3 regions of the Streptomyces vulcanius genome follow, and region 1 is predicted to be linked to each of the others. Evidence: riboswitches for the same ligand, from Rfam matches in the RefSeq annotation. Region 1 holds a riboswitch; each other region holds the start of a gene.
The links. Region 1 has a riboswitch for cyclic di-AMP ahead of ACFPIH_RS11525 (M23 family metallopeptidase). Riboswitches for the same ligand answer to the same signal wherever they lie in the genome.
Positions count from the first base shown of each region.

Region 2: it holds a riboswitch for cyclic di-AMP, as region 1 does, so the genes downstream of both, ACFPIH_RS40810 (M23 family metallopeptidase) here and ACFPIH_RS11525 (M23 family metallopeptidase) in region 1, are expected to answer to the same signal.
Region 3: it holds a riboswitch for cyclic di-AMP, as region 1 does, so the genes downstream of both, ACFPIH_RS30130 (transglycosylase SLT domain-containing protein) here and ACFPIH_RS11525 (M23 family metallopeptidase) in region 1, are expected to answer to the same signal.

Region 1 covers NZ_JBHSFK010000006.1:143,807-151,124, forward strand. Annotated here, with positions in the region: gene ACFPIH_RS11510 (DNA gyrase/topoisomerase IV subunit A) at 1-1,340, opposite strand, end outside; gene ACFPIH_RS11515 (M16 family metallopeptidase) at 1,607-2,956, shown strand; gene ACFPIH_RS11520 (M16 family metallopeptidase) at 2,953-4,341, shown strand; cyclic di-AMP (ydaO/yuaA leader) riboswitch at 4,531-4,694, shown strand; gene ACFPIH_RS11525 (M23 family metallopeptidase) at 4,708-5,451, shown strand; gene ACFPIH_RS11530 (GntR family transcriptional regulator) at 5,638-6,333, shown strand; gene ACFPIH_RS11535 (HPr family phosphocarrier protein) at 6,563-6,844, opposite strand; gene ACFPIH_RS11540 (bifunctional acetate--CoA ligase family protein/GNAT family N-acetyltransferase) at 7,020-7,318, shown strand, end outside.
Region 2 covers NZ_JBHSFK010000036.1:96,480-103,797, forward strand. Annotated here, with positions in the region: gene ACFPIH_RS40775 (DeoR/GlpR family DNA-binding transcription regulator) at 1-303, shown strand, start outside; gene ACFPIH_RS40780 (DUF4406 domain-containing protein) at 341-754, shown strand; gene ACFPIH_RS40785 (NUDIX domain-containing protein) at 751-1,410, shown strand; gene ACFPIH_RS40790 (GTP cyclohydrolase II) at 1,397-2,023, opposite strand; gene ACFPIH_RS40795 (MarR family winged helix-turn-helix transcriptional regulator) at 2,155-2,676, opposite strand; gene ACFPIH_RS40800 (dihydrofolate reductase family protein) at 2,776-3,906, shown strand; tRNA gene ACFPIH_RS40805 (tRNA-Met) at 3,924-3,997, shown strand; cyclic di-AMP (ydaO/yuaA leader) riboswitch at 4,231-4,402, shown strand; gene ACFPIH_RS40810 (M23 family metallopeptidase) at 4,412-5,452, shown strand; gene ACFPIH_RS40815 (aldo/keto reductase) at 5,564-6,514, shown strand; gene ACFPIH_RS40820 (PrsW family intramembrane metalloprotease) at 6,528-7,318, opposite strand, start outside.
Region 3 covers NZ_JBHSFK010000022.1:9,373-16,690, forward strand. Annotated here, with positions in the region: gene ACFPIH_RS30110 (ABC transporter permease) at 1-89, opposite strand, end outside; gene ACFPIH_RS30115 (ABC transporter ATP-binding protein) at 76-1,032, opposite strand; gene ACFPIH_RS30120 (LolA family protein) at 1,066-2,340, opposite strand; gene ACFPIH_RS30125 (polyprenyl synthetase family protein) at 2,623-3,633, opposite strand; cyclic di-AMP (ydaO/yuaA leader) riboswitch at 4,080-4,258, shown strand; gene ACFPIH_RS30130 (transglycosylase SLT domain-containing protein) at 4,263-4,745, shown strand; gene ACFPIH_RS30135 (HAD family hydrolase) at 4,756-5,580, opposite strand; gene ACFPIH_RS30140 (GNAT family N-acetyltransferase) at 5,849-6,934, shown strand; gene ACFPIH_RS30145 (glycosyltransferase family 2 protein) at 6,961-7,318, shown strand, end outside.

The sequences.
Region 1 (7,318 bases):
AACCTGGTGAGCCGGCGCAGCGGGGTGTCGAGGATGTACTGGGTCTGCACCTCCGACAGCGAGAAGCGCTCCATCAGGCGCTCCTTGGCCTGCGCGCTGTTGTCACTGGAGCGGATCAGCCGGATGACCTCGTCGATGTCGACGAGGGCGGTCAGCAGGCCCTCCACCAGGTGCAGCCGGTCGCGGCGCTTGGTGCGGCGGAACTCGCTGCGCCGGCGGACCACGGTGAAGCGGTGGTCGAGGTAGACCTCCAGGAGCTCCTTGAGGCCCAGCGTGAGCGGCTGGCCGTCCACCAGTGCCACGTTGTTGATGCCGAAGGACTCCTCCATCGGCGTCAGCTTGTACAGCTGCTCCAGGACCGCCTCCGGCACGAAGCCGTTCTTGATCTCGATGACCAGGCGCAGGCCGTGTGCGCGGTCGGTGAGGTCCTTGACGTCGGCGATGCCCTGGATCTTCTTGGAGCCGACCAGGTCCTTGATCTTGGCGATGACCTTTTCGGGGCCGACGGTGAACGGCAGTTCGGTGACGACCAGGCCCTTGCGGCGGGCCGTGACCGTGTCCACCGACACCGTGGCGCGGATCTTGAAGGTGCCGCGGCCGGTCTCGTAGGCGTCCCGGATGCCGGAGAGGCCGACGATCCGGCCGCCGGTGGGCAGGTCGGGGCCCGGGACGAACCTCATCAGGGCGTCCAGATCCGCGCCGGGGAAGCGGATCAGGTGGCGGGCCGCCGCGATGACCTCGCCCAGGTTGTGCGGCGGCATGTTGGTGGCCATGCCGACCGCGATCCCGGACGCGCCGTTGACCAGCAGGTTCGGGAAGGCGGCGGGCAGTGCCACCGGCTCCTGCTCCTGGCCGTCGTAGTTGGGCGAGAAGTCGACCGTGTCCTCGTCGATCGACTCCGTCATCAGGCTCGTCGCCTGGGCCTGACGGCACTCGGTGTACCGCATGGCGGCCGGCGGGTCGTCGTTGCCCAGCGAGCCGAAGTTGCCGTGGCCGTCGACCAGCGGCACGCGCATGGAGAAGGGCTGTGCCATCCGCACCAGGGCGTCGTAGATCGACGCGTCGCCGTGCGGATGCAGCTTGCCCATGACCTCGCCGACGACGCGCGCGCACTTCACATAGCCGCGCTCGGGCCGCAGGCCCATCTCGTTCATCTGGTAGACGATGCGGCGGTGCACCGGCTTGAGGCCGTCGCGGGCGTCCGGCAGGGCGCGGGAGTAGATGACCGAGTACGCGTACTCGAGGAAGGAGCCCTGCATCTCGTCGACGACGTCGATGTCGAGGATCCGCTCCTCGAACGAGTCGTCGGGCGGCGGGGTCTTCGTGCTGCGGCGGGCCATCGCTGCCGGCTCCTTGTTGGGGCGTGTGACGGGATCTGACGCGGTCCATTGTGGACCGTGGCACTGACAAGACGGGCCCAGGACCCAGACCTCTCATGATTGCCCGCAGGGTACGCCATCCCCGTCCCCGCTCCGTGTCCCGGATTCTCGCTCTCGGCGTACGACCTCCGGGAACTTCGCCCACTCACCGCACGCTTGCATACAGTGACAGGACCGGCAGGAACCGCGCGGTTTCCACGACCGCGTCCGCGATCGGAAGGACGTACATGCCCATGGGTCACACGGCCACAGCCCAGGCAGGCTCCGGGGGCCTGACAGCGACCGAGCACCGCCTGGCCAACGGCCTGCGCGTGGTGCTCTCCGAGGACCACCTGACCCCCGTCGCGGCGGTGTGTCTCTGGTACGACGTCGGCTCGCGCCACGAAGTCAAGGGCCGTACCGGCCTTGCTCACCTTTTCGAGCATCTGATGTTCCAGGGGTCCGCCCAGGTCAAGGGCAACGGCCACTTCGAACTGGTCCAGGGCGCCGGCGGCTCGCTCAACGGCACCACCAGCTTCGAGCGCACCAACTACTTCGAGACCATGCCCACCCATCAGCTGGAGCTCGCCCTCTGGCTGGAGGCCGACCGCATGGGCTCCCTGCTCGCCGCGCTGGACGACGAGTCGATGGAGAACCAGCGCGACGTCGTGAAGAACGAGCGCCGGCAGCGTTACGACAACGTCCCCTACGGCACCGCGTTCGAGCGGCTGACCGCCCTCGCCTACCCGGAGGGCCACCCCTACCACCACACGCCGATCGGCTCGATGGCCGACCTGGACGCGGCGACGCTGGAGGACGCGCGCGCGTTCTTCCGCACCTACTACGCGCCCAACAACGCGGTCCTTTCGGTCGTCGGCGACATCGACCCCGCCGAGACGCTCACCTGGGTCGAGAAGTACTTCGGCTCCATCGCCGCCCATGACGGCAAGCCCGAGCCGCGCGACGGCTCGCTGCCCGAGGTCATCGGCGGGCAGCTGCGCGAGGTCATCGAGGAGGAGGTCCCGGCCCGCGCCCTGATGGCCGCCTACCGTCTGCCGCAGGACGGCACGCGCGAGAGCGACGCGGCCGACCTGGCGCTCACCGTCCTGGGCGGCGGCGAGTCCTCCCGGCTCTACAACCGGCTGGTGCGCCGCGACCGTACGGCCGTCGCGGCCGGCTTCGGCCTGCTGCGGCTGGCCGGGGCGCCCTCCCTGGGCTGGCTGGACGTGAAGACGTCCGGGGATGTCGAGGTGCCCGTCATCGAGACCGCCATCGACGAGGAGCTCGCCCGGTTCGCCGAGGACGGCCCCACGGCCGAGGAGATGGAGCGCGCCCAGGCCCAGTTGGAGCGCGAGTGGCTCGACCGGCTCGGCACCGTCGCCGGCCGCGCGGACGAACTGTGCCGCTTCGCCGTCCTGTTCGGTGACCCGCAGCTCGCCCTCACGGCCGTCCAGCGCGTGCTGGAGATCACGCCCGAGGAGGTGCGGGAGGTCGCCAAGGCCCGCCTGCGCCCCGACAACCGCGCGGTGCTCGTCTACGAGCCGACCGCCCCCGAAACCCCCGCCGACCAGGACGAGAACGAGGAGGCGGCCCAGTGAGCGAGCTCGCCACGATGGACTTCCACCCCCAGCCCCGGGCGGGCGAGGCCAAGCCGTGGGCGTTCCCGGCGCCCGAACGCGCCGCCCTGGACAACGGCCTGACCGTGCTCCACTGCCACCGCCCCGGCCAGCAGGTCGTCGCCGTCGAGGTACTCCTCGACGCCCCCCTCGACGCCGAACCGGCCGGCCTGGACGGCGTCGCCACGATCATGGCGCGGGCCTTCTCCGAGGGCACCGACAAGCACTCCGCCGAGGACTTCGCCGCCGAACTGGAGCGCTGCGGCGCCACCCTCGACGCGCACGCCGACCACCCCGGCGTCCGCATCAGCCTGGAGGTGCCGGCCTCCCGCCTGCCCAAGGCGCTCGGCCTGCTCGCCGACGCCCTGCGCGCGCCCGCGTTCGCCGACAGCGAGGTCGAGCGTCTGGTCCGCAACCGCCTGGACGAGATCCCGCACGAGCTGGCCAACCCCTCCCGCAGGGCCGCCAAGGAGCTCTCCAAGGAGCTCTTCCCGGCGGGCACGCGGATGTCGCGCCCGCGCCAGGGCACCGCGGAGACCGTCGAGAAGATCGACTCGGCGGCCGTACGCGCCTTCTACGAGCGGCACGTCCGGCCCGCCACGGCCACCGCCGTGGTCGTCGGCGACCTCACCGGCGTCGACCTGGCGGCGCTCCTCGGCGACACCCTGGGCGCCTGGACGGGCTCCCCGGCCCAGCCCCGGCCGGTCCCGTCGGTGACGGCCGACGACGCCGGACGGGTCGTCATCGTGGACCGCCCCGGCGCCGTCCAGACACAGCTGCTGATCGGCCGGATCGGCGCCGACCGCCACGCGCGCGTGTGGGCCGCCCAGGTGCTCGGCACCTACTGCCTCGGCGGCACCCTCACCTCCCGTCTGGACCGTGTCCTGCGCGAGGAGAAGGGCTACACGTACGGCGTGCGCGCCTTCGGCCAGATCCTCAGGTCCGCGCCGGACGGCTCGGGCGCCTCGATGCTGGCCATCAGCGGCTCCGTCGACACCCCGAACACCGGTCCCGCCCTGGACGACCTGTGGAAGGTGCTGCGCACCCTCGCCGCCGAGGGACTGACCGACGCCGAGCGGGACGTCGCCGTGCAGAACCTGGTGGGTGTGGCCCCGCTGAAGTACGAGACCGCGGCGGCCGTCGCCGGCACGCTGGCCGACCAGGTCGAGCAGTACCTGCCCGACGACTACCAGGCCACGCTGTACCAGCAGCTCGCCGCCACCGGCACCGTGGAGGCCACCGCGGCGGCCGTCAGCGCCTTCCCGGTGGACCGTCTGGTGACCGTCCTCGTCGGCGACGCCGCGCAGATCAAGGAGCCCGTCGAGGCGCTCGGGATCGGCGACGTGAAGGTCGTCCCCGCGGAGTAGCCACGCGTGTGGGGGTCCTGGGCGGCGGGAGCGCGGTCGAGGGCCCCCAGATGCCCGAATTGAGCCAGAGGTTGCACGTCTGCCCTGTGGGATGCGCTACAAAACCCGCGATCCACTTGGGGATTGAAAGGGGCCCCGCTTAGCGTCAGGCGGGCTGTTCGTCAGGCAGTGCGCCGCAGCCGCGGCACCGGACAGTCATCGCCGAGTCCCCGTACGGCGCGAGCCAGGGGAGCCGGGGACCCATGAAGTCCCTGGGGTGAATCGGACGCCCGCGCCAGTCGCGAGGGGGTCCGTAGGAGACCTTCCTGCTCCGAACCCGTCAGCTAACCCGGTAGGCGAGAGGGAAGGAAAGGACCGCTCAACTACATGGCGTTCACCTGCGCCCCCGGGAAGCACCGTCGCCCCAGCCGGATGCAGCGCACCACCATCCGTGCGGCGGGCGTCGCGACGCTCGCCACCACCGGTGTCATGGCCACTGTCGCCGTCACTCCGGCCTTCGCCGCCGAGCCCACCCCCGAGGAGACCGGGCTGACGCCCGTCGTCGCCGCCGGTGAAGCAGCCGCCGAGCAGGTCGACGACCAGGTCGCCGTCCAGAAGGAGGCGGCGTACGAGGAGGCCGCGCGTGAGGCGGCGGCCAAGAAGGCCGTGGAGGACCGCGAGGCACGCGTGCGTGCCGCCCGGGAGGCCGAACGCAAGCGGCTGAACACCTTCGTGCCGCCGATCACCGGTTCCTACATCTCCACCGGCTACCACGCGAGCAGCTCCCTGTGGTCCTCCGGCAGCCACACCGGCATCGACTTCCACGCCGCGACCGGCACCACCGTGCACGCGGTCGGCCTGGGCACCGTCGTCGAGGCCGGCTGGGGAGGGTCGTACGGCAACCAGATCGTCATCAGGATGAACGACGGCACGTTCACCCAGTACGGCCACCTGTCGTCCATCGGGGTCTCGGTGGGCCAGCAGGTGACTCCCGGTCAGCAGATCGGCCTGTCCGGCGCGACCGGCAACGTCACAGGCCCGCACCTGCACTTCGAGGCCCGCACCACCGCGGAGTACGGCTCGGACATCGATCCGGTCGCCTACCTCCGCCAGCACGGCGTGAACGTCTGACGACACACGGCGACAGATCGTGCAGCCCCGGCCCCTCCGGCCGGGGCTTTCGTCGTTTCGGCGACCCCGCTGTCCAAAAAATATCCCTGGATTCCGGCCCGCCATCGGAAATTCCGTCCCATTGCAATAGAGTCACTGAACACGTCAATCGTCGACGTTTCACGGGGATTAAGGCGGAGGTCGGTCATGCGTATTCCGGCGCACTCGGTGTGCACGGCCATCCGGGACGACATCGTCGCGGGTGTCTACGAGCGCGGCAGCCGACTCACCGAGGAACTCCTCGCCCGCCGCTACGGCGTTTCCCGGGTTCCCGTCCGGGAGGCGCTGCGCACCCTGGAGGCCGAGGGCTTCGTCGTCACCCGGCGGCACGCGGGCGCGTGCGTCGCGGAACCGACCGAGCAGGAGGCCGCCGACCTGCTGGAGATGCGCATGCTCCTGGAGCCCCTCGGTGCCGCCCGGGCGGCGCAGCGGCGCACCGAGGCCCATCTGAAGGTGCTGCGCGGGCTCGTCCGGCTGGGCCAGGAGCGGGCCAGGAGGGGCAACAGCGAGGATCTGCGCTCCCTGGGCAGCTGGTTCCACGAGACGCTCGCCCAGGCCTCCGGAAGCCATGCCCTGACGTCCACGCTCACCCAGCTGCGGCACAAGATCGCCTGGATGTACGCGGTGGACGCGCCGGCCAACCCCGTGGAGTCCTGGGCCGAGCACGGCGCGATCGTGGACGCGGTGGCGCGCGGCGACGGGGAGCGCGCGCGGACGGTCACGGCGCTGCACACCGAGCGCGCGACGCTCGCACACCGGCTGCGCTTCTCCGGCGGCACCGAACGCGCCGACCGTGTGAGGACTTCGCAACCTGCCGTAAACATGACGGGTCTGCGGCATTAACACGGGGGCCGTATACAAAGAAGGGATATTCGGCGGAGCTGTATTTCCGCTGCCTTATTCCGTGCGCGCCTTCAATTTCTGAGGTGCGCCTTTCGTGTGCCCGCACGCGGATTTCCGCGTATGCCGCGGGTAATTTCCCCGGAGCCCGGGACCGAAACCCCCGAAAGCGTGCGCGAAAACGGCAGGGCCGCGCCGCCCCCGGGAGGGCGACGCGGCCTGCGCGGGTGACTCAGACGGTCTCGGGGAGCTCCTCGAGACCCTCGGCGACCAGCTTCGCCAGCCGGTCGAGGGCGATGTCCGCACCCTCGGCGTCGGAGGCGAGGACGATCTCCTCGCCGCCTTGGGCGCCGAGGCCGAGGACGGCCAGCATGGACGCCGCGTTGACGGGGTTGCCGTCTGCCTTGGCGATCGTCATCGGGACGCCTGCGGCCGTGGCGGCTCGGACGAAGATGGAAGCGGGGCGGGCGTGGAGGCCCTCGGCCCAGCCGACGTTGACGCGGCGCTCAGCCATGTGTTGCTGCCCTTCGGTGTTCAGGTTGTCTAGACCAGTGTTCCACACGTGAAGCGTGGGAGGGAGGGGTCGTGTCGCCCCTCCCGTCACGGCTGTCGGATCGCGGCCTCGATCCGGCGTCCGTCCCCAAGACTGCCTCGCGCCGTTGTCGGACGCGAGCCGTACGCTGGGCCCCATGCAGAGCGCCTCGGACCGGCACGAGTACCCCGCCCACTGGGAGGCCGACGTGGTGCTGCGCGACGGCGGCACCGCGCGCGTCCGCCCCATCACCGTCGATGACGCCGAGCGCCTGGTCAGCTTCTACGAGCAGGTCTCGGACGAGTCGAAGTACTACCGCTTCTTCGCGCCCTACCCGCGACTGTCCGCGAAGGACGTCCACCGCTTCACGCACCACGACTTCGTGGACCGGGTGGGACTCGCGGCCACGGTCGGCGGCGAGTTCATCGCAACCGTACGCTATGACCGCATTGGCGC
Region 2 (7,318 bases), on a different contig from region 1:
GAAGCGCTCGCCTTCGACGTCTTCGTGATGTCGATCGGCGGGGTGCACGCGGCGCACGGCTGGTCGGAGTTCTCCCTGGACGACGCGGCCGTCAAGCAGGCCGGCCTCGCCCAGGCGGTCCGTACGGTCGCCGTGGCCGACGCCACCAAGCTGGGCGTCCGCGCCTTCAGTCAGGTCGCTCCGCCGGCCGCCGCGCACGTCTTCGTCACCGACGTCGCGGCGGCCGACGCCGGCACCCACCCCCGCGGCCCCGAGACCCTGGACGCCCTGCGTGAGGCGGGCGTCGAGATCCATCTGGTGTGAACCCCGGAGCGAGGAGACGACTTACGTGACGCCGCTGATGATCCTGGTGGCCGGCCCCTACCGCTCCGGCACCGGCGACGACCCGGCCAAGCTGGCCGCCAACGTGCGTGCCATGCAGGAGACCTCCCTCGTGCTGTTCCGGGCCGGGCATCTGCCCGTCACCGGCGAGGCGGTCGCACTGCCCCTCCTCGAGGTCGCCGGGAGCACCGGCCCCGGCGACCCGCAGTTCGAGGAGACGTCCGATGGGGCGTCCGATGGGACGTTCGAGGAGAGGTTCGAGGAGATCTTCCACCCCGCCGCCGAGCGCCTCCTGGCCCGCTGCGACGCGGTGCTGCGCATCGGCGGACCCTCGGCGGGCGCCGACCGGATGGCCGAACTGGCCCGCGCCCAGGGCAAGCACGTCTACACCGACCTCGCCGACATCCCGGCCCCCGAGGGGAACCCCGTATGACCGCCGGTGTCGACGCCCCCGACGCCCGTGGCCGTACCGGACTGCATCTCCAGGGCCGGGACCTGACCGGCAACCCGCGCGTCCGGGTCCTCGATGTCGAGGTCCTCGCCTGCGACTGGGCGGTGCTGCGCCGCACCACCTTCGACTACCGGCACAGCGACGGCCACGTCAGCCGTGAGCGGCGCGAGACGTACGACCGCGGTGACGGCGCGACGATCCTGCTCTACGACGCCGTACGCCGTACCGTCCTGCTGACCCGTCAGTTCCGGCTGCCCGCCTATGTCAACGGCCACCCCGACGGCATGCTCCTGGAGACCGCGGCGGGGCTGCTGGACGGCGACGACCCGCAGGAGGCGATCCGGCGCGAGGCCGCCGAGGAGACCGGACGTACCGTCCATGATGTCGAGCACGTGTTCGACGCGTATATGAGCCCGGGATCGGTCACCGAGCGGCTCTCCTTCTTCGCCGCCCCCTACGACGGCTCGGCCCCCGGCGTCGAGACGGCAGGGGTGGCGGCCGAGGGCGAGGACATCGCCGTCGTCGAGATTCCCTTCGCGGACGCCCTGGAGCTGGTCCGCGACGGCGGGATCGCCGACGCGAAGACCATCATGCTGCTCCAGTGGGCCGCCCTGCACGGGCCGTTCAGCCGACGCTGAGTTCCGCCAGCGGCAGCGTGTGCTGGGTCTGCAGCACCTTCGCGCGCAGGTAGCGGACGTTGTGCGGGGTGGTGAAGACGCCCGTCGGGACGCGGTCGTGGACGTCGATGCCCAGGGTCCGCAGCTGGTCCGCCTTGTCGGGGTTGTTGGACAGCAGGTCCAGCTCGGTGACGCCGAGGGCGCGCAGCATCTGGGCGGCGGCGGTGTAGTCCCGGCCGTCCTCGGGCAGCCCGAGGGCTGAGTTCGCCTCGTAGGTGTCCAGGCCCTGGTCCTGGAGGGCGTACGCGTCGAGCTTGTTGTAGAGGCCGATGCCCCGGCCCTCCTGGCGGAGGTAGAGCAGGACGCCGCCGCGCTCGGCTATCCGCTCGACGGCCTCGCGCAGCTGGGGACCGCAGTCGCAGCGGGCGGAGCCGAAGACGTCACCCGTGAGGCACTCGGAGTGCAGCCGGACCAGCGGGACGGGCCCCGGCTTGCCCAGCACGACGGCGATGTGCTCCTGTCCGTCGGCCAGGCCGTGGAAGGTGACCAGTTCGGCGTCGACGGAGTAGCCGTCGGGGAAGCGCAGCGGTACCCGGACGCGGGCGCGCTGGGTGGCGGCGGGGGTGTCGGGCATGCGGGTCTCCCGGTCCGTGTGCGGTCGGTACGGGCAGCTGCTTCAGATTTGAAGCAGTGTGCCGGGTGAGACCCTACCCCATGCTTTAAATTTGAAGCAACGGGATTGTGGCCCGCTTCACGAAGATCCGCTCACGAAGATCCGGAACAGGGAGACGAACGCCTGCGCCATGGCAGCTCCTCCGGCGCCGCCTCCCCGGCATCCCCCTGGAAACCGTGCGCGACCTGCGTGAAGATCTCCTCCAGCTGTCCCACCTGCTCGGGGGTGAGCCGGTCGAGGAGCGTGGCGCGGACCGTCTCGACATGGCCGGGGGCCAGGCGTTCCAGGACCGCCATGCCCTCGTCCGTCAGGACCGCGACGCTGCCGCGCTTGTCCCAGCGGCAGTCCTCGCGCCCCAGCAGCCCGTCCTTCTCCAGCCGGGTCACCGCGTAGGTCAGCCGGCTGCGGGTGATCTTCAGCGACTCCGCGAGATCGGTCATCCGCATCCGCCGCTCGGGCGCGTCGGAGAGGTTCGCCAGAATGGAGTAGTACAGATGGGGCATGCCGGCCTCCCGCTGGAGCTGCCGGTCGATCGCGTCCTCGACGAGCAGGGTCGCGGCGATGTACGCGCGCCAGGCGCGCTGCTCCTCGGGAGTGAGCCAGCGGGTCGTCATGCACCCAGTGTAAGTTTGTTTCAAACTTGAACCAAGCCCCACGCGATCCAAGCCCCACGCGATCCAAGCCCCCACTCGTCCTCCAGGAGAGCCGCGCCGATGTCGTACCCGTACGTCCTGCTGTCCGCCGCGGTCTCCCTCGACGGCTACCTGGACGACACCACCTCCGAGCGCCTGCTGCTCTCCAGCCCCGCCGACTTCGACCGCGTCGACGAGGTACGGGCCTCCGTGGACGCCATCCTCATCGGCGCCGGCACCATCCGCGCCGACAACCCCCGTCTGCTGGTGAACTCCGCCGACCGCCGCGCCGCGCGCGTGGCGGCCGGAAAGCCGGAATACCCCCTCAAGGTCACCGTCAGCGGCTCCGGCGACCTCGACCCGGCGGCGAACTTCTGGCACACGGGCGGGGAGAAGACCGTCTACACGACCGAGAAGGGCGCGGAGCGGGCCCGCGCGCTCGGGATCGCGGCCGACGTCGTCCCGCTCGGCCCCGAGCTCGACTGGCGCCGGATCCTCACCCATCTCCACGACGAGCGGGGCGTACGCCGGCTCATGGTCGAGGGCGGCGGCACCGTCCACACCCAGCTGCTCCAGCAGGGCCTCGCCGACGAACTCCAGCTCGTCCTCGCCCCCCTCCTCGTGGGCGACCCGGACGCCCCCCGTCTCTTCGGCCCCGGGGCCTACCAGGGCGGACGCCTGCGCCTCACCGACACCCGGCGGATCCAGGACGTCGTCCTCATGCGCTACGAGCCCACCGCCCCCGGCACCGGCCCGCTCCCCTCCGCCGCCGACCGCCGCTGGCTCGCGCTCGCCTGCGACCTCGCCGCCGAGTGCCCGCCCTCGCAGACCGCGTTCAGCGTCGGCGCGGTGGTCGTGGCCGCCGACGGCACGGAACTCGCCCGCGGTCACTCCCGCGAGGCCGGCGACCCGGTGGTGCACGCCGAGGAGGCCGCCCTCGCCAAGATCGACCCCGCCGACCCCCGGCTGGCCACGGCCACCGTCTACAGCAGCCTGGAGCCCTGTGCCCGCCGCGCCTCCCGCCCGGCCCCCTGCGCCCGTCTCATCCTCGACGCGGGCGTCCGCCGGGTGGTCACCGCCTGGCAGGAACCCGACACCTTCGTGACGGCCGCGGACGGCAACGGTCTCCTCGCGGCCGAGGGCGTCGACGTCGTCGTACTCCCCGAATACGTGGAGCGGGCGCGAGTGGTCAACCGGCACCTGACCGGGTGATAGAGTTGAGTCAACGACGCGGGGTGGAGCAGCTCGGTAGCTCGCTGGGCTCATAACCCAGAGGTCGCAGGTTCAAATCCTGTCCCCGCTACTGAAGGCCGAGGGCCGGAATCCGAAAGGGTTCCGGCCCTCGGTGTTTCCTCTCCATTGACTGTGCGCCAGCTGTACATTCCAGCCAACTCGCCCGTTTTTCACCGCTGATGGACCGAAAGTCCTGGCCAAAAATGTTGTGCGAACAGGCGGAAGAGCTTGGAAACGCGCCCCCAGGTCTATTAACGTTCGATAACGCAGCACGGTCGTCCCAGCCGTCACAAGAGACGGCTCCGTGTGCACCTGCCGAATCCCGTAAGGGAACCGGGGAACCACCAACTTGGGGTGAATCGCGCGGCAACCGTCGTCAACTCGAACTCGCAGAGTGACGAACGGTTTACGCGCGTAGGAGACCTTCCCGCTCCGAACCCGTCAGCTAACCCGGTAGGCGACGGAAGGAAAGGAGTACGCCCGCGTGGCGTCCAACCGGCCTGCCCCAGAAGCCCCGTTCGTGCCGAGCCAGCGCTCTCCTGAGACCGAGACCTTCGGCTACGGCAGCTACCGCACCGACGAGGGCCCCTGGGAGGAATGGAATCCCACCGCGGAATCCGTTTCCCCGGTCCGTGGCAAGCACCGGGTCGCCAAGCAGCGCGGCGGCGGCGGATTCGCCCGCAGTTCCACCGTCCTCGGCGTCGGTGTCATAGCCGCCTTCAGCGCGGGCGGCATGGCCAGCGCCAACACCGGCAAGCCGCCGGTCGCCATCTCCATGCCGGACCTGCCCTCCGTGGGCTCCCTCGTCTCCGGCGAGGACGCGCCGGACACCGCACCCGCCCTCGCCAACTTCGGCACCGAGGCCGACGACACCCCCCAGGGCGGCGCAGCCGACGCCGGTGAGGCGCTGCGCAGCCGGATCATGGCGCAGGCCGAGTCGCAGCAGACCCAGGTCGCCGCCAAGGCCCAGCAGGCCGCCGAGGCGGCCCAGGCCAAGGCGCAGGCAGCCGCCGTCGCCAAGGCCGAGAAGGAGGCCAAGGCCACGGCCGCCGAGGCGAAGCAGAAGGCCAAGGAGGCCGCCGAGGCGAAGGTCGAGGCCGCGAGGCTCGTCCAGCTGGCCAAGCAGTACACGCTGCCGACCTCCTCGTACACCATCACCGGGACCTTCGGCCAGGCCGGCTCGCTCTGGTCCTCCGGGTACCACACCGGCCTCGACTTCGCCGCGCCCACGGGCACGCTCATCAAGGCCGTCCACAGCGGCACCATCACCGAGGCGGGCTGGGCCGGCTCCTACGGCTACCGCACCATCCTCACTCTGGACGACGGCACCGAACTCTGGTTCTGCCACCAGTCGTCGATCAGCGTCAGTGTCGGCCAGAAGGTCGCCACCGGTGATGTGATCGGCCGCGTGGGCGCCACCGGCAACGTGACCGGAGCCCACCTCCACCTCGAGGTCCACCCGGGCGGCAGCTCCACCGGCATCGACCCGATGTCCTGGCTGCGCAGCAAGGGCCTCAACCCCTGAGAACCCCCTGACAACCCCCTGAGCCTCCGGAGAATCCCTCTGCTCGGTGTTCACGTGTTCTTCGCGTGAGCACCGGAATGGGCCGCTCGGAAGCCGTTGTTGATGCAGAGCATGACGACTACTGCGCTTCGTAAGCTCGGTGCCTCCGACCTGGAGGTCTTCCCGCTCGCCCTCGGCGGCAACGTCTTCGGCTGGACCGCCGACGAGACCGCCTCCTTCGCCGTCCTGGACGCCTACGCGGCGGCAGGCGGCAACTTCCTCGACTCCGCCGACGGCTACTCGGCCTGGGTGCCGGGCAACAGCGGCGGCGAGTCCGAGACCATCATCGGCAAGTGGGCCAAGGCGCGCGGCAACCGCGACGACCTCGTCATCGCCACCAAGGTCAGCCAGCACCCCGACTACCAGGGCCTGAGCGCCGCCAACATCAAGGCCGCCGCCGACGCCTCCCTGCGCCGCCTGGACACCGACCGCATCGACCTCTACTACACCCACTTCGACAGGCCCGAGATCCCCGTCGAGGAGATCATCGGCGCGCTCGACGAACTGGTCCGGGCCGGCAAGGTGCGGCACATCGCCGCCTCCAACATCTCCCCCGAACGCCTCCGGGCCTCCCTGGAGTTCTCCGACCGCGAGGGCCTCGCCCGCTACGTCGCCCTCCAGCCCCACTACAACCTGGTCTCCCGCGACACCTACGAGGGCGAACTCCAGGACCTCGCCTCCCAGGCCGGGCTCGCCGCGGTCCCCTACTACGCGCTCGCGTCCGGCTTCCTCACCGGCAAGTACCGGCCCGGTACGACGGTGGACAGCGCCCGGGCGGCAGGCGCCGCGAAGCACCTCGACTCCGAGCGGGGCATACGTGTCCTCACCGCCCTCGACGAGATCGCCGGCGCCCATGACACCGAGGTCGCCACGGTCGCCCTCGCCTGGCTCGCCGCCCGGCCGACGGTCGCCGCGCCGATCGCCTCCGCCCGTACGGTCGACCAGCTGCCGGCCCTGCTGGGCGTGGCGGAACTGGAGCTGACGGACGAGGAGATCACCCGGCTGAACCAGGCGTCGGCCTGACGCCCGCCCTGGGCTACGGCTGATAGGGGTTGGGTGCGGGACGCGGCCCCGCCGGATACCCGTACCCATACCCGTAGCCCTGGGGGATGCCATACCCGTAGCTCTGCGGGCTGCCGTATCCATGCCCGTACCCCTGCGTCGGCAGCTGTACGGGCATGGGCACGGGCATGGGCACGGGCATCTGTACGGGCACCGGCATCGGCGGGGGAGCCGTCAGCCGGGCCGCGTGGTCCAGCGCGGGCCGGGCCACGTCCTTGCGGCGCCACAGCTCGTTCAGCAGCTCCCGCTCCCGTACGACGAAGTCGGCGTCGGCGCGTCCGACGCGCCCCCGGTGCCGCAGGAACGCGAGCGAGGTCGCGTACGCCTCGTACTCGGCGACCGCCCGCGCTGCCGGCCTGCCCAGGTGCCGTCGGGCGTGGTCGCGGGCCAGCCGCCGGGCCCGCATCGAGCCGAGCGCGTACGGCTCTGCCGGGGTGAGCCAGCCTGCGGCCGTGTAGGCGGGCAACTCCTCGCGCACGGTGCGCAGTTCCCGCTGCCGGGTCCACACCACCAGCCAGGTCAGCACCCCGAACGCGGGCACCATGAACACCGCGTACACCGTGAAGAACCCAAAGTCGCCGAAGCTCGACGAGCCGTTCCACAGGGCGTGCATGCCCATCGCGCAGAGCAGTCCGCCCAGCGGGAACAGCACGCGCAACAGATGCCGGCGGTCCGCGGAGAGCGCGGAGAGGCCGAAGCCGATGCCGGTCAGCACGGTGAACAAGGGGTGCGCGAACGGCGACATGACGATGCGTACGAAGAAGG
Region 3 (7,318 bases), on a different contig from region 1:
CAGCGGCGGAAGGTGACCAGCAGTTCGCTGCGGAGGAGACCGAAGGTCCACCACATGCTCGGCGGACCGACCGCTTCAGCCCGCGACATCGAACCCCTCCCCCGTGAGCGCCATGAACGCGTCCTCCAGGGAGGCCCGTTCGACGGCGAAGCCGCGGACACGGACGCCGGCCGTGACCAGCGCGGCGTTCACCTCGGCGAGATCGCGGTCCGGCGGGTCGGCGCTGACCCGGTCGTCGCCTGCGGACACGTCCCCCGCGCCCTGTTCCTTCAGCACCCGCGCCGCGTCGGCGGTGTCGGGCGTGGTGACGACCAGCCGGCCGCGCACGCCCGCCGCGAGCTCGGCGACCGACCCCTGGGTGATCAGCCGGCCCTGTGCCATCACCGCCGCGTGCGTGCACACCTGCTCGATCTCGTCCAGCAGATGGGAGGAGAGGAAGACGGTGGTGCCGTCCGAGGCCAGCTCCCGTACCAGGGAGCGGATCTCCCGCATGCCCTGTGGGTCCAGGCCGTTGGTCGGCTCGTCCAGGACGAGGAGCCGACGCGGCCGGAGGAGCGCGGCGGCGAGGCCCAGCCGCTGCTTCATGCCGAGCGAGTACGCCCTGGCCTTCTTGCCGGCCGCCGCCGTCAGTCCCACCCGCTCCAACGCGGCCGTGACGCGTGTGCGCCGGGTGCGCGGGTCGGCGGTCGGGTCGGCGGCGTCGTAGCGCAGGAGGTTGTCGCGGCCGGAGAGGAAGCCGTAGAGGGCGGGGCCCTCGATGAGGGCCCCGACGTGCGGCAGGACCCCGCGCACCGCCCGGGGCATGGGCTGCCCCAGGACGCGCGCCGAGCCGGACGTGGGCTCGATGAGCCCCATCAGCATGCGGATCGTGGTCGTCTTGCCGGAGCCGTTCGGCCCGAGGAAGCCGAAGACGCTGCCCTCCGGGACGCTCAGGTCGAGGCGGTCCACGGCGGGCCGGCCGCCGCGGTAGCGCTTGGTCAGGCCGTGGGTGCGGATCACCGGTTCGTCGTCCATGAGCCGCCCCTCAGCCATGCGCTCCCCCTTGCCTCAGGCCCCCAAGGCTACTTACTTCCCGGTGTTCGCCGCCTTCACCAGCGCGTCCTTGGTGACCGCACCGACGTAGACCTTGCCGTCGTCCGTGACCAGGGCGTTTATCAGGCGGGTGGAGAAGACCGTGCCCGAGCCGAACTTGCCGCTCACCTTGTCCCCGAAGGAGCCGAGGAAGCCGCTGAGGGCGCCGCCGGCATCGGAGCCGAGTTCGGAGTTCAGCTCGGAGTCGGAGGGAACTCCCGCACCGCCGGTCTCGAAGACCGCCACCGAGGTCCAGCCCTTGCCGAGGACGTCGGGCTCGTCGGCGTTCGGAGTGCCGTGCGAACCGTCCCGGCCCTCGAGGCCGTCGAGGCCGTCGAGCTCCTTGGCGAGCTCGTCGTCGGACATCCCGAAGTCCTCCGACGCGGTCCCCTCGTCGTCCCCCTCGGTGACCTTCGCGCCCTTGGGCGGGGTGAAGTCGAAGGTAGAGGCGGCGGGCTTGGCGAAGGTGACCTGGGTGAAGCCGGCGTCCACGACGGCGGCGCCGCCGCTCGCGGGGGTCAGCGTGAACTTCAGCGGCAGGCCCGTCTTCGCGTCGACGGCCACGCTGATCGCGCCGACCGTGGAGCCGGACTGCTTCGGCTTGATCAGCAGCTTGTAGGCGTCCCGGCCGGCCACGTGCACGGTGCCGTCCACGGTGACCGAGGTGGTGTCGTCGACCGCCTTGAGGGCGTCCTCGGTGAGGTCCTTGGGCGTGGCGGGGGTCTCCGCGTCCTTGGAGCTCTCGTCGACGGTGGAGTGGTAGACCTCGTTGGACGCGCTGTCGTAGCCCCAGACGTTCTTGCCGTTGTGGATGACGCTGTACTCCGCCGCGTTCTCCAGCAGGGAGAGCTTCTGGCGGTCGGGGCCGTCGGCGGCGACGCGCAGGGTGTGGGTGCCTGCGGCGAGCTCGGTGAGCTTGGTGGAGGGGTCGGCGGACGAACCGTCGCCGCCGCCCGCTCCGGTGGCGCCGGAGAGCAGGCTGCTCTCCAGCCCGCCGAGGTCCGGCAGGCCCAGGTCGGTGGTGATCTTCACGGTGCCGGACAACTGCTCCACGTCCGACGCGGCGATCTTGTCGAGGAGCTGCTGTGCGGTGATCTTCGGCAGATCGGGGTCGCCCGAGTCGGCGAGCGCCGGGACCAGCCCGATGGTCGCCGCCGCGACGCCGATCACGGTGACCGGAACGACGTACCGCACGGCCTTGCGGCGCCCGAGGCGCGGGTCGGCCGCGTCTCCGGCGGTCGTGATGTCGTCGGATGCGTTCGGTGCCATGTGTGCCTTACCTCCGTCGTCGGCGGCGGCTGGTCATCTCGCGATGTAACGTCCCCACCCCGAGCCGCCATTCTCACCCGAATCGGTGAGCGGTGGTGTTTTCCCTGGTTCCCATCTGACCAAATCGCACACGAAGAAGCGTCAGACCCGGGAGCCAACTCCGCGTACGTCTGGGGTATGACGTCGAGGGCCGCGGCGTACTCCCGACCCGTAGGGGTCACCCCCGGCAGGCCGCGTCCCGCAAGGGCCGGCGCCCTCCCGGAGAACCCGGCGCGGCGTCGGTCAGCCGGCGCGGTGGACCACCGCGTCGCAGAGTTCCGTCAGGGCCGCCTTCGCGTCGCAGTCCTTGAGGGGGGCCAGCGCCGCCCGGGCCTCCTCCGCGTACCGCACGGTGTCGCGGCGGGCCTGCTGGAGCGCCGGATGGGCGCGCAGGGCCGCGACCGCCTCCGCGAGCTTGGCGTCGTCGCTCAGGTCGGAGTCGAGCAGCTCGCACAGCGCGACGTCCTCGGGCAGCGACTGCTGCGCCGCCCGCTCGCGCAGCCGCAGCACCGGCAGCGTGGGGACGCCCTCGCGCAGGTCGGTGCCGGGGGTCTTGCCGGACTCGTGGGAGTCGGAGGCGATGTCCAGGACGTCGTCCGCCAGCTGGAAGGCGGCGCCGAGCCGCTCCCCGTACTGGGTGAGCACGTCGACCACGGTGTCGTCGGCGCCCGACATCATCGCGCCGAAGCGGCAGGAGACCGCCACCAGGGAGCCCGTCTTGCCGCCGAGGACGTCCAGGTAGTGCTCCACCGGGTCACGGCCGTCGACCGGGCCCGCCGTCTCCAGGATCTGGCCGGTGACCAGCCGTTCGAACGCCTCGGCCTGTACGCGGACCGCCTCGGGGCCGAGGTCGGCGAGGATGTGTGAGGCGCGCGCGAAGAGGAAGTCGCCGGTGAGGACGGCGAGCGAGTTCCCCCAGCGGGCGTTGGCGCTGGGCACCCCGCGCCGGACCGCCGCCTCGTCCATGACGTCGTCGTGGTACAGGGTCGCCAGATGGGTCAGTTCCACCACCACGGCCGACGGTACGACCCCGGGCGCGTACGGGTCGCCGAACCGCGCCGCGAGCATCACGAGGAGTGGCCGGAATCGCTTCCCTCCGGCTCGCAGCAGATGCTGGGCCGCCTCCGTGATGAACGGCACCTCACTCTTGGTGGCCTCGAGCAAGCCTTCCTCGACAGCCGCCAATCCGGCCTGGACATCGGCTTCCAGAGCCTGGTCCCGCACGCTCAGCCCGAACGGCTCGACGACGGTCACGAGGAGTCTCCTGTCTGCTGGTGTCTGCTGGCGATTACGCGGTTTGTCGATAGGTCTCTGAGCTCACTCAAGTCAGCGTATCCGGTCATGTTTCGATCACCACGAGCCCCCACGGTTACAGCTCGGGCGGTCTCACCGGGAAGCGGGCACCCCTTACGCGGCCATCTGGGTTTATTACCCGTTTCGCCCTTCTTGTGGAAGCCGGTGAGTTGGCTCACTCGGCCGGACGAACCGACCCTCCCCGGGTTCCCGTTCCCCGCACCCCGACCCCTCTCACCCGTCAAGCGAGTTGACGCTTTGCAGCAACAAAGGATCAAGTACCTCATAAGCCACAGACCAAGGTCAATAGGGGTCATCTGTGAATCCGCCACTTGTTCCGGACATGTGCTCTCGCATACGTTCCCGGCCTGTCGAGCGGACGCCTAATCCTGCCGCCGCTCCGACACCCACCTAGAACGCCATGGCAGGAGCGGGGGAACCAGGTAAGTCGCCGGACCGGATGTTTCATTTCACATGGGGCATTCCGTTACGGCTTGGGGTGAAGCCGCGTCCCTCCCCGGGACGCGGCCGGGCAGCTCCCGCCCGAACCCGACAGCTCACCTCGCAGGCGACGGAGAGGACACTTCGCCATGCCTGCTGCCGCTCAGAACCGCGGTCCCCGCCGCCTCGCCCGCACGCTCGCCGTCGCCGCCACCGGCGCGGCCGTGCTCGCCCTTCCGCTCATCGGCGCCACCGGCGCCTCCGCGGCCACCACCGCGACCACGGCCACGACGGTGACGACCGCCGGATACGCCAACAACCTCGACGGGTGGATCCGCGAGTCGCTCGCGATCATGGCCCAGAAGGGCATCCCCGGCACCTACAACGGCATCTACCGCAACGTGATGCGGGAGTCCTCGGGCAACCCGAACGCCATCAACCTGTGGGACTCCAACGCCGCCGCCGGCACCCCCTCCAAGGGCCTGCTCCAGACCATCGACCCGACCTTCCAGGCCTACCACGTGGCCGGCACGTCGTGGGACCCCTACGACCCGGTCGCGAACATCACCGCAGCCTGCAACTACGCGGCGGCGCGCTACGGCTCGATCGACAACGTCTTCGGCGCGTACTGACCCAGGCGCCTCACGGCCAGAGACGTTCGAGGACGACGGCCACGCCGTCGTCCTCGTTCGACGTCGTCACCTCGTCGGCCACCGCCTTGAGTTCGGGATGCGCGTTGGCCATCGCCACCCCGCGGGCGGCCCAGTCGAACATCGGGATGTCGTTGGGCATGTCACCGAAGGCGATGGTGTCCTCGGGCCGCAGCCCCAGGTGTTCGGCGGCCAGGGCGAGGCCCGTCGCCTTCGTGATCCCGCACGGCTGGAGCTCCACCGTGCCGGGACCCGACATGGTGACGGTGGCGAGCGAACCGACCACCGCGCGGGCCGTGGCCGCCAACTCGTCGTCGGACAGGGCGGGATGGCGCAGCAGCACCTTGCTGATCGGCGCGCACCACAGGTCGTCGCGGTCGCCGACGCGCAGGGCGGGCAGGGTCGGGTGCGGCATCGTGTAGCCGGGCTCGATGAGCGTCAGCCCGTCGACACCGTCCTGGTCCACGGCCGCGTACACCTCCCCGATCTCGGCCTCGATCTTGCCGATCGCGGTCTCCGCCAGCTCCCGGTCCAGGGTGACCGACCACAGCAGACGGTCGGCACCGACGTCGTACAGCTGCGCGCCCTGGCCGCACACCGCGAGCCCTCTGCTGTGCAGCCGGTCGAGCAGCGGCCGTACCCGGGGCGCGGGCCGGCCGGTCACCACCAGGTGGCGCGCCCCGGCGGCCGACACCCGCGCGAGCGCGGCGAGCGACCGGTCGGAGAAGGTGTCGTCGCCGCGCAGCAGCGTTCCGTCCAGGTCGGTGGCGATGAGGGAGTACGCGGTGCGCGAGGCATTAGCGGTGGGTGCGGCCATGATCAGAGAATACGGATCCCGCACCCTGCGGACTCGACGCGAATCGAACGAGGCCGAAGTCCGGCACGCTTGTGCCAACTCCCCTTTGATTGTTGACCGGAGACGCCCACGACGATCCGGTGCTCTCACCGTTCGCCCGCATCGCCGGGTACAGACCGGTTAAAGACCTCTGCACCGATTGGCAACAACTTGCTCCACTACCTACCGTGCGCCCGGTTGGTAGCGGTACCTTCCCTGTGTCCAGGGGGGACTTGATCGGGGGGTCAGGTTGAGCAGTGGGCGCATTCGTGTGCTGAGTCCTGAGGATCTCGGCGAGGGGGAACGGAGTCGGTGGCGCGCGCTGCGCGCAGTGTCGACCGCACCGCGCAACCCGTTCATGGAACCGGAGTTCACCGAAGCAATGGGCCGCGTACGGCCGCGTACGCGGGTGGCAGTGGTGTACGAGGGGCGCGAGCCGGTCGGCTTCCTGCCCCACGAGCGCGGCCCGTTGGGCCGGGGCCAGGCACTCGCGTACGGCGTGTCCGACGCGCAGGGGGCCGTACTCGCCCCCGGGCTGAGCATCGACACCGACGAACTGATGCGGGAGTGCTCCCTGTCCACCTTCGCCTTCGACAACCTGGAGGCGGAACAGGGCCTGTTCGTGCCGCACGCCGCCGCCGAGTACAGCGCCTATGTCATCGACGTCGAGAAGGGCTACGAGACGTACGAGTCCGTCCTGCGGGCCCAGTCGCCGAAGTTCCTGAAGACCACACTCGCCAAGGAGCGCAGGCTCGGCCGCCAGGTCGGGGAGGTGCGGTTCGTGTTCGACGAACGCGACCCCGCCGCGCTGCGCACGCTCATGGCGTGGAAGTCGGCCCAGTACCGCAGGACCGGCCGCCGGGACCGGTTCTCGCAGGAGTGGATCACCCGGCTCGTGCACACGCTGCACACGACGCGCGCGCCGGAGTGCGCCGGCACGCTGTCCGTCCTGTACGCCGGTGACGAACCGGTCGCCGCGCACTTCGGGTTACGTTCAGCCACCGTCCTGGCCTGCTGGTTTCCGTCGTACGACACGGAGTTGTCGAAGTACTCACCGGGCCTGGTGCTGCATCTGCGGATGGCCGAGGCCGCCGCCGCCGAGGGGATAGGCCTGCTCGACCTGGGGCGGGGCGCGGCCGAGTACAAGGAGTCGCTGAAAACCGGGGAGACCCCCGTGTACGAGGGAGCGTGGACGCGCCCGGGGGCGGGCGCCGCGCTCCACTGGCTCAGCCGTGAGCCGGCGCGCCGCGCGCACCACTTCGTGCGCGGCCGGCCGAGGCTCGCCGCGCTCGCCGCACGGTCCTTGAAGGGGGCGGGCCGGCTGCGCCGGTCATGACGATCGTCCTGGCCCAGGGGGGGTTCATGTCACACGCGACACGCGTACAGCAGGAGACAGAGACGTTTCTCGGCATCGGACCAGTGCAGGTCGCCGAGCTGGAGCTGGACGGAGGAGGGGTCCTCAAACCCGGCCCGGGCAGCCCGCCCGTCACGCACGGCGACGTGTTCCTGCTCGTGAGGCGGGGCGGGCGCCCGGTCGGGACACTGCTCGGGTCGGTACCGGAGGGAGCCGATCCGAGGACGGTGCTCCTCACGTCGGCGGCCCGTGAGCACGCTCCCGAGACGTCGCCGCCCGTACCGGCGCCCTCCGCCGCGCCACTGTCGGTGTCCGTCGTCATCGCCACCCGCGAGCGCGCCGACCGGCTCGCCCACGCCCTCGACT